3 regions of the Bacillus seohaeanensis genome follow, and region 3 is predicted to be linked to each of the others. Evidence: riboswitches for the same ligand, from Rfam matches in the RefSeq annotation. Region 3 holds a riboswitch; each other region holds the start of a gene.

Region 1 (3,149 bases), on a different contig from region 3:
AGAAGTGCTTTTCTTCATGTCATAGGTGATATGCTTGGGTCCGTCGGAGCAATTATTGCTGGGGTCTTTATCTACTTTTTTGATTGGACACTTGCCGATTCATTGGCATCTGTCATTGTATCGGTTCTTATTTTAATAAGTGGATGGAGAGTTACGAAGGATGCATTTCATATATTGATGGAAGGTACACCAGCCAATTTAGATGCTTTGGCGATAAAAAAGGAGATACAATCATTTCAAGGCGTAAAAGATCTTCATGATTTACATGTTTGGTCGATTACCTCTGATTTTCCTGCATTTAGTTGTCATGTAGTTGTAGACGATACAGTAAATAGAGACGATATGTTAGCTAAAATATCCTCGTATCTTGAAAAAGAGTTTAATATTGAACATTGTACGATTCAAATTGAGGGAGAGACTGTAAAAGAAGGTTGTCATCATTCTTGTACGTTAAGTAGTGAGTGATAAAACGAGAATTTTTTACAGCAAAAAATAGTACGCATACATCGTATAATGCTTGTTGAAATACTGCAGCTCTTGTAAAAAGAAGGAGTAGGCCCCAGTAGCCTATTCCTTCTTTCCATTTAAGTAGCTTATGGTACTTCGTGTCCCATTGAACTATGCAAAATGTTAAACCATTGATCATGATTTAATTCGATTGTTAATGCTTGGACGGCATCTGTGATACGTTCTTTTTTTCCAGAACCAATAATCGGCATAATGTTTGCGGGATGATTTAACAACCATGCATACATAATTTGATCTATTCCTTTTGCTCCAACTTCTTCGGCTGTTTTTTGTAATGTGGAACGTAAGCGGCTTGATTTCTCATCTTTACCGTTAAAAACTTTTCCGCCAGCTAAAGGCGACCATGCCATCGGAGCTACCCGCTTTTCTTGGCATAAATTTAATGTACCGTCATCAAAGTTTTCTAAGTTGTAGACAGAAAGTTCGAGTTGATTTGTTACTAAATCAAATGGTAAAAAGGATTGAAGCATATCCCATTGGTGATCTTTAAAGTTGGAAATGCCAAATGTATGAACTTTCCCTTCTTTTTGTAGTTGAATAAAGGCGTCTGCAACTTCTGCAGGGTTCATATAAGGATCGGGTCTGTGAATTAATAGCGTATCTATGTAATCTGTATTTAGATTCGTTAAAGATTGTTCAACAGAATGGATGATATGTTGTTTGCTTGTATTATAGTGATGTGTTTTGTGAGCAGGTCTATTACTAGAAGGAAGCACGATTCCGCATTTCGTTACAATCTCCATTTTCTCTCTTAATGAAGGTTTCTCACGGATAGCATCTCCAAATAATGCTTCGCAAGTATAGCTTCCGTATATATCAGCATGATCAAAAGTAGTAATGCCAAGCTCTAAACAATGTTCGATTAACGATAACGTTTCCGAAGTAGATTGATTCCAGTCCGCTAGTCTCCATAACCCATGTATAACTCTTGAAAAAGATAATTCTTCCGTCATTTGAATTCTTTCCATTAAGAAAACCTCTTTTCATTCAGAATATTTGTGGCTAATATAAACTGTATAATAATAGAAAGTGAATGGGAAATTAAATGATTGAATTGGAATAGGATTTACGGGAAAATTCTTGAAAAATTATAGTATGTGTGGCAAAGTATTTCATGAAGTAAACGTTTAAAACCATTTAAATAGAGCGAGAATTGTAGGGGGACCGGTGTTGCCGGTTGAGAGTGTGTCCTAATAAGACACTAACCCTTGGAACCTGATCTGGTTGAAACCAGCGGAGGAAACATATTCTTAACAGTAACTTTACCTGTTTTAGAAATATGCGCCTTGGGTTCACGAAACCCGGGGCGCTTTTAGTATTCAACAGGTGATTTTATTCTAGTATTCACCTGTTGAAATAATAGCTGTATTTAACAGTTGAATTCTCGGTTGAATTCTCGTTATCCCCACATATTAGTTCTATTATGAAATTTTTTATCGTTTACATACATAAGAAAGGGGAAAGAAGATGAAAAAGTGGATTAGTATCCTATGTGTTGTGTTTCTATTGACAGCATGCGGAAGCCAACAAAAGGAAGAAGGCTCACAGGGAGAAAAGGAATCGCTTAAGAAAGTATCGGTAGTATTGGACTGGACACCAAACACAAATCATACTGGGTTATATGTAGCGAAAGAAAAAGGCTATTTTAAAGAGGAAGGGCTTGATGTTGACATTATTATGCCGGGGGAAGCTGGCGCTGACCAGCTTGTTGCTTCTGGTAAAGCAGAGTTTGGTGTTAGTTATCAAGAGGGTATTACACAAGCTAGAGTAGAAGGTGTTCCCATTGTTTCCATTGCGGCTGTTATTCAGCATAATACTTCTGGTTTTGCAGCTCCAAAACAAAAAAATATTACTTCACCAAAAGATTTTGAAGGCAAAACATATGGTGGCTGGGGTTCTCCTGTTGAAGAGGCAGTTATGGCTTCCATTATGAAAAAGGAAGATGCTGATATAGACAAGGTGAAATTTGTTAATATGGGTGACGCTGACTTTTTTACAGCTGTTAAAAGGGACGTTGATTTTGCATGGATTTATTATGGATGGACTGGAATTGAAGCAGAATTACGAGGAGAAGAGCTAGATATGTTATACGTAAATGAGTATTCTGACAAGCTCGACTACTACACTCCTGTTCTATCAACAAATGAAAAAATGGTGAAGGAAAATCCTGAAACAATAAAAGCGTTCTTAGCAGCTGCATCAAAAGGATATCAAGTTGCCATTGACGATCCTAGTGAAGCAGCTAACATATTAAGCGATGCTGTACCTGATTTAGATGAGGAGTTAGTAAAGAAAAGTCAAGAGTGGCTTGCAAATCGATATCAAGACGATGCACCGAGATGGGGAGAACAAAAGCTTGAAGTATGGGAAAACTATGCAAATTGGATGTATGAAAACAAACTGTTAGAAGAAAAGTTGGATGCGAAAAAAGCATTTACAAATGAATTTTTACCAAAATAAGGGGTGGTATTAATGGGGAACTCGCTAGTTAGTATACAAATAATACCGAAAACACAAAATGGAGAAGATGTTATTCCATATGTAGATGAAGCTATTTCGATTATAAAGCAGTCTGGAGTAAAGTTTGAAGTACATCCTTTAGAAACAACGATGGAGGGAGA
Region 2 (3,149 bases), on a different contig from region 3:
CTGTCCCTCTGTTACTTCTTGTATTTCTGCTTTCAATAGTGTCCATTTTTCATCGATTGAACAAGACTCGTCTAAATTGAAATTGTTCATTATGCATATTTTGAAAGAATTGGTAAAGTAATTCACTGATCCAAACAACGGTGTCCTCCTATAAAGTGAGCGTCTCCTGAATAGTCCAAGAACAATTGTGCAAACGCCTTTATTAGCCCCTCCAAGCAAAAAGCAAAGAAAGAGCACGTTTTCCTTTAGATAATGCGAGCTTAAGTAGGCTGAGTACGGCAGCTAAACGTAAACGGTTCTTGTTTAAAAATTATCTACATACGAATGGTTTACAGTTTTCTAGCCAATAAAAAAACAACTTCCTCATAAGAAGTTGTTAAGGTACGAATGAATATTTAAATAAGCATGTTGATGGCAAAAATGAAAAACACGCTCTACTATCTCGCACTTAACACCTCCTATCCGCGTAGGTATTGATGTTTGCTAAAACAGGCAGGTCTCCTGACTTAAGATCATCGCTTTTCGAACCTTCCCATTTTCGTAATAATGAAAACAGTGGTTTTTTCGAATCGCTCCCAAATACAGTTGCGGGACAGCGTCGGAATCTAACCGAACTTCCCTTTTAAGCAGTTAAAATGAAATTCATTTTGCTGCACCTGTTTCTACAACTATTCAATTTTCTTTTCAAACATATCAAATGTTTAGAAAAATTACAATTATTTTTTATTTTTAGTAAATATTGAAAACACAGAGACGACCCTCTAGCCTCGCTGAACCAAAAGAAGAATCGTCCCTTTGCTTCTTAGTTAGTTCCCATCCAAATCCACTAATAAAGGACATCCGTATGGACCGGGATCCAAAAACTCCACAGTTAGATAACACCAGTTTTTTTGTGTATACCTTCTATATTTTTAAAATATTATTTCACTTTCGTTCAAACTCATGTATACTAATGAATGTAAACTTAATAGCAATAACTAGGGGAGTCCAATAAGTTGGGCTGAGAAAGAAACGCGCTAAAGTTTCTTGACTCTTTGGACCTGATCTGGATCATGCCAGCGTAGGGAAGTTAGAAATTCACAAGTATGTAAAACTACTTCTACATAGTCAAGCTGGGTCCGTTTATTACTAATGGATTCAGCTTTTTTATGTGCTTCATTTGTTTTAAAACTACCTCTGTTATGTTCTAGATCTCGTCTTTTAAAAATTTAAAAGGGAGAGATTTATTTTATGTCAACAACCTCATTAAATGAACAAAACATTTCCATCATGTCCAACTTTTCAGGAAGCAAAAAAGTTTATGTAGAAGGCTCAAGACCCGATATTAAGGTGCCAATGCGTGAAATTGAACTAAGTCCAACAACCGGTACCTTTGGCGAGAGTGAAAACCCACCAGTTCGGATCTATGATACTAGTGGACCTTATACGGATCCTAATTATTCAGTTGATATTACAAAAGGGCTACCTGCTCTTCGAAATACATGGATTCATGAACGCACTGATGTTGAAGAATACGAAGGACGCAAAATTAAGCCTGAAGATAATGGCTATCAAGATGAAAATGACCCACGTGCCAATCATAAGTTGTTCCCTCGTTTAAATCGAAAACCACTGCGTGCTAAGAAAGACTGTATTGTGACACAACTTCATTATGCAAAGAAGAAAATTATCACCCCTGAAATGGAGTTTATAGCTTTAAGAGAAAATATGAAGCCTGAATTTGTACGTGAAGAAGTTGCAAAAGGAAGAGCTATAATCCCATCTAATATTAATCATCCTGAGTCTGAGCCCATGATAATAGGACGTAATTTCCATGTCAAAATTAATGCGAATATTGGAAATTCAGCTGTTTCATCTTCTATTGAAGAAGAAGTTGAAAAAATGACATGGGCGACTCGCTGGGGAGCTGATAATATTATGGATTTATCAACTGGGAAAAATATTCACACGACAAGAGAATGGATTATTCGAAATTCAGCTGTTCCTGTGGGTACTGTTCCTATTTATCAAGCCCTTGAAAAAGTGAAAGGTGTTGCTGAAGACCTTACATGGGAAGTTTATCGTGATACCCTAATAGAACAAGCTGAGCAAGGTGTAGATTACTTCACCATCCATGCTGGCGTTCTTTTACGATATGTCCCTTTAACAGCTCAGCGTTTGACAGGAATTGTATCACGCGGCGGATCTATTATGGCACAATGGTGCCTCTACCATCATAAGGAAAACTTTTTATATACTCATTTTGAAGAAATCTGTGAAATTATGAAAATGTATGATGTTGCATTGTCTCTAGGGGATGGTTTGCGCCCAGGGTCAATCCATGATGCAAATGATGAAGCTCAGTTTGCAGAACTAGAGACCTTGGGGGAATTAACCAAAATAGCCTGGCAGCATGATGTTCAAGTAATGGTTGAAGGACCAGGACACGTTCCAATGCACCTCATTAAAGAAAACATGGATAAACAATTGGAGGTATGTCAAGAAGCTCCATTCTATACACTTGGACCACTTACAACCGATATAGCACCTGGTTACGATCACATTACATCTGCAATCGGAGCTGCAATGATTGGCTGGTATGGAACAGCAATGCTGTGTTATGTAACGCCAAAAGAACATTTAGGTCTACCTAACAAAAATGATGTTCGCGATGGTGTTATCACTTATAAAATTGCTGCTCATGCTGCTGACTTGGCGAAGGGACACCCAGGAGCACAAAAAAGAGATGATGCCTTATCAAAAGCTCGTTTTGAATTTCGTTGGCGGGATCAGTTTAATTTATCGTTAGATCCTGAGCGTGCTTTGGAATATCATGATGAAACATTGCCTGCAGAAGGAGCAAAAACATCTCACTTCTGTTCCATGTGCGGACCAAAGTTTTGTAGCATGAAAATTTCACAAGATATTCGTAATTTTGCAAAGGATAACGAGCTAGATACACAGCAAGCTATTGAAAAAGGATTGAAAGAAAAGGCTGAGGAGTTTAAAAAATCCGGTAGAAATATATATCAATAACCTGCAAGGGAGGTCATAAAATTGGAAATCCGAGAAATTGAAGAGAAAATTTATCAATTGGAGACCGAAATTGCTTTATTGAAAAAGCATGTAAAGGAAACCCAAAGAAAATGTGATCACCATTTTCAAGGGAA
Region 3 (3,149 bases):
TGTCGTAAAGAAAGTAGAAAAAACATATGTTGAGTTAGGGTTGTTAAAGAAAAGTGTTCAAATTGAAAGTGCGGTCACAAATGACCTTGTTGAAAAATTGAAGTAGAAGGTTGATAACTTATGAATATATCACTAGAGGGAAAAGTAGCATTAATAACAGGATCGAGCAGAGGAATAGGTGCAGAATTAGTGGAAGGTTTTGCTAAACATGGGGCGAACGTCATCATTAATTATGTGAAGAGTGAGAAGTTAGCGCATGATTTAGCAAAGGAAATGGTTAATAAGTACAACGTTGACTGCATTGCAGTCAAAGCGGACGTTACGAAAGAGGAAGATGTTGAAAGGCTACTATCGGTAGTTAGAGAGGAATTCGATAGAGTGGATATTTTAGTGAATAATGCCTTACATTCCTATCGTTTTGATCCTGACCAGCGAAAACTAGCTTGGGAAATCGATTGGGAGGATTATCAACGACAACTCGATGGTTCTTTAAAGGCTTCGTTTTTAACTTGTAAATACAGTGTTCCTCTTATGAAGGAAAATAGTTTTGGAAGAATCATTAATATGATTAGCAATCTAGTTCAACGTCCAGTTGTTCCTTACCATGACTATACGACCGCGAAAGGGGCACTCCTTTCTTTTTCGCAAAACCTTGCTGTTGATCTCGGTCCATTTGGAATTACGGTAAATTGTGTAGCGCCGGGTATTGTTTATCCAACCGAAGCAAGTAAGCTGACAAAGGAAGAAGTGAAGAACAGCATCATTGAGCAAACACCGCTTGGGAGGATTGCAAAGCCAAATGATATTGTAGGGAGTGTGTTATTTTTTGGTAGTAAATGGTCGCAGTTTATCACGGGTCAAAATATTATCGTTGATGGAGGATTTACGATGAAATAGTGGGTTTGTAGCTTGTTATAAAAATTGGCTCTTTTCTCATCGATTGTTGTTTTTACTTATACATTCAGCCCGTTGATTAAACTTAGTTTTTCGTTCAAAAGCAACAAACTTTACGAAAAGAGCCTAAAAATTAAATAGGCAGCACTAGGGGAGTCTTTTTAGACTGAGAATGATGAATATCTAAACCCTTTGAACCTGATCTGGTTGAGACCAGCGTAGGAAAGTGGAATGGGAAATCTAAGTTTTTTCTGAACACTCTTCGTAGGCTGAAGAGTGTTTTTTTATCCCATATTAACGGACAGTAAAATCCCCTCCCACTGATTAAAACTTCATTTTATGGTTACTGGAATCTAAAAAAGGAGTTGTTTTATGGAAGCAAAACCGTTATTACATGCAATTTCTACAGGAAAGCAATCAATTGATAGATTGGTAGACACCGCTCGAGGTATACATCCATTTGTACAAGCAATTCATATTCGCGAACATGATAAATCAGCAAGGGAGGTTTATAAAATAGGAAAGCGTCTCCTTACTGGTGGTGTTCCTCCGGGGAAAATTATTATTAACAATCGAGTGGATGCAGCAATTGCTCTGGGGGTAAAAGGTGTGCAACTTGGATTTCATAGTTTGCCGGTCGAAGTGGTAAAAAGTGTATTTCCATCACTCTCTGTTGGGAAATCGGTACACTCTTTCCAAGAAGCGATGCAGGCAGAAAAAGAGGGGGCTGATTATATCCTATATGGACATGTTTTTCCAACTAATTCAAAAGATGGTATTGCACCAAAGGGGATGGAAGAATTACAGAAGGTTACATACCATCTCAACATTCCTGTGATTGCGATTGGAGGAATCAAACAGAAAAATGTAGTGAAAACAATGGATACAAAGGTAACAGGTATAGCTGTGTTATCTGGAATATTTAATGCGGTTGACCCAATACGTGCAGCCAAAGACTATGCAGACATTCTGGTAAATGGAGATGATTTTACAAATGAAGAAGGTTTATGATGTCATCATCATTGGTGGTGGTGTAATAGGGAGCTCTATCGCCTACAGCCAAGCAAAGCGTGGAAAAAAAGTATTGGTGTTGGAAAAAAACCGTTTAATAGCAGAGGCATCAAGTGCAGCTGCTGGAATGCTCGGGGCGCAAGCAGAAATTGATGAACATATATCGATGTTAAAGCTTGCATTGAAAAGTCGGGCAATGTTTCCTTCTCTTATCCGAGAACTGGAGGAGCGTACAGGAGTGGATATCGGACTTGTCAACAAAGGTATGATTAAAGTGGCGGAAACAGAAGATGAAGTTGTAAATTTGAAAAAGCAAATTTCCTTTCATCGTGATTGGGACGAAGCGGTAAAGTGGCTGACAACCGAGGAACTGCTAGAGAAAGAAGCATTACTTTCACCATCATTACTAGGGGGAATGTATATTCCGAATGATGGACAAGTGATTGCTCCAAGGCTTTCGCTAGCTTTTATAAAGGCCGCTATGGAATATGGAACTGACTTTTTAGAATATAGCGAAGTAGTCGATTTCCTAATAGAAAATGGTTGTATGCAAGGGGTGATAACGGCAACGGATACGTTTCATACCGAAAATGTAGTAGTTACGACTGGTGCGTGGACTAGTCAGCTTTTAGCAAAAGCGAATGTTGAAATGAACGTTTATCCTGTTAAAGGAGAGTGCTTCTCTGTTATACCACGTGTTCCTTTGGTTTCTTCTACGATATTTTCTGAGCTTGGATGTTACATTGTTCCGAAAAAAGATGGACGTGTAATTGTCGGGGCAACGAGCTATTGCAATACTTTTGATAAAACAGTTAGCTTGCAGGGACTATCAAAGCTAATGGAACGTGCCGGATCCCTTCTCCCTGAGATAGGAAGTGCTAAATGGGAAAAGTCATGGGCGGGTATCCGACCGCAAACAGGGGATGGTTTACCTTACATCGGAGCCCATCCACATTACAAAGGTCTTTATATTGCCGCAGGTCATTATCGAAATGGAATTTTGCTCAGCCCAATTACAGGGAAAATGGTCTCGGATATGATCGATGATGTTGTGACAAAAGAAGACATTTCTTTATATCATTCTTTTCGCGTCGATAGGAAACTTTCAACAAAACAAACAACATAGGGGGGAGTAGAGTGGAATTAATTATTAATAGCGACAAAGTGCAGGTTCCTGAAACTGTAACTACTGTTTCAGATTTGCTTGCTCATTTTAAACTAGATCAAAAAGTTGTAATTGTAGA

Evidence for each region. A riboswitch is a leader RNA that binds a small molecule or an ion and turns the genes downstream of it on or off. The one in region 3 is predicted to bind thiamine pyrophosphate.
Region 1: linked by a shared signal. The riboswitch ahead of ACFSUL_RS10095 (ABC transporter substrate-binding protein) and the one ahead of tenI (thiazole tautomerase TenI) in region 3 are both predicted to bind thiamine pyrophosphate.
Region 2: linked by a shared signal. The riboswitch ahead of thiC (phosphomethylpyrimidine synthase ThiC) and the one ahead of tenI (thiazole tautomerase TenI) in region 3 are both predicted to bind thiamine pyrophosphate.

Annotation. Positions count from the first base shown of each region.
Region 1 is NZ_JBHUMF010000023.1:55,206-58,354, reverse strand. Features, by position in the region: gene ACFSUL_RS10105 (cation diffusion facilitator family transporter) at 1-465, shown strand, start outside; gene ACFSUL_RS10100 (aldo/keto reductase) at 594-1,496, opposite strand; TPP riboswitch at 1,676-1,787, shown strand; gene ACFSUL_RS10095 (ABC transporter substrate-binding protein) at 1,996-2,988, shown strand; gene ACFSUL_RS10090 (thiamine-binding protein) at 3,001-3,149, shown strand, end outside.
Region 2 is NZ_JBHUMF010000031.1:767,504-770,652, forward strand. Features, by position in the region: gene ACFSUL_RS17115 (hypothetical protein) at 1-138, opposite strand, end outside; cobalamin riboswitch at 475-675, opposite strand; TPP riboswitch at 970-1,084, shown strand; gene thiC (phosphomethylpyrimidine synthase ThiC) at 1,231-3,015, shown strand; gene ACFSUL_RS17125 (serine protease) at 3,037-3,149, shown strand, end outside.
Region 3 is NZ_JBHUMF010000008.1:79,720-82,868, forward strand. Features, by position in the region: gene ACFSUL_RS03370 (ABC transporter substrate-binding protein) at 1-106, shown strand, start outside; gene ACFSUL_RS03375 (3-oxoacyl-ACP reductase) at 121-897, shown strand; TPP riboswitch at 1,034-1,136, shown strand; gene tenI (thiazole tautomerase TenI) at 1,267-1,905, shown strand; gene thiO (glycine oxidase ThiO) at 1,889-3,031, shown strand; gene thiS (sulfur carrier protein ThiS) at 3,043-3,149, shown strand, end outside.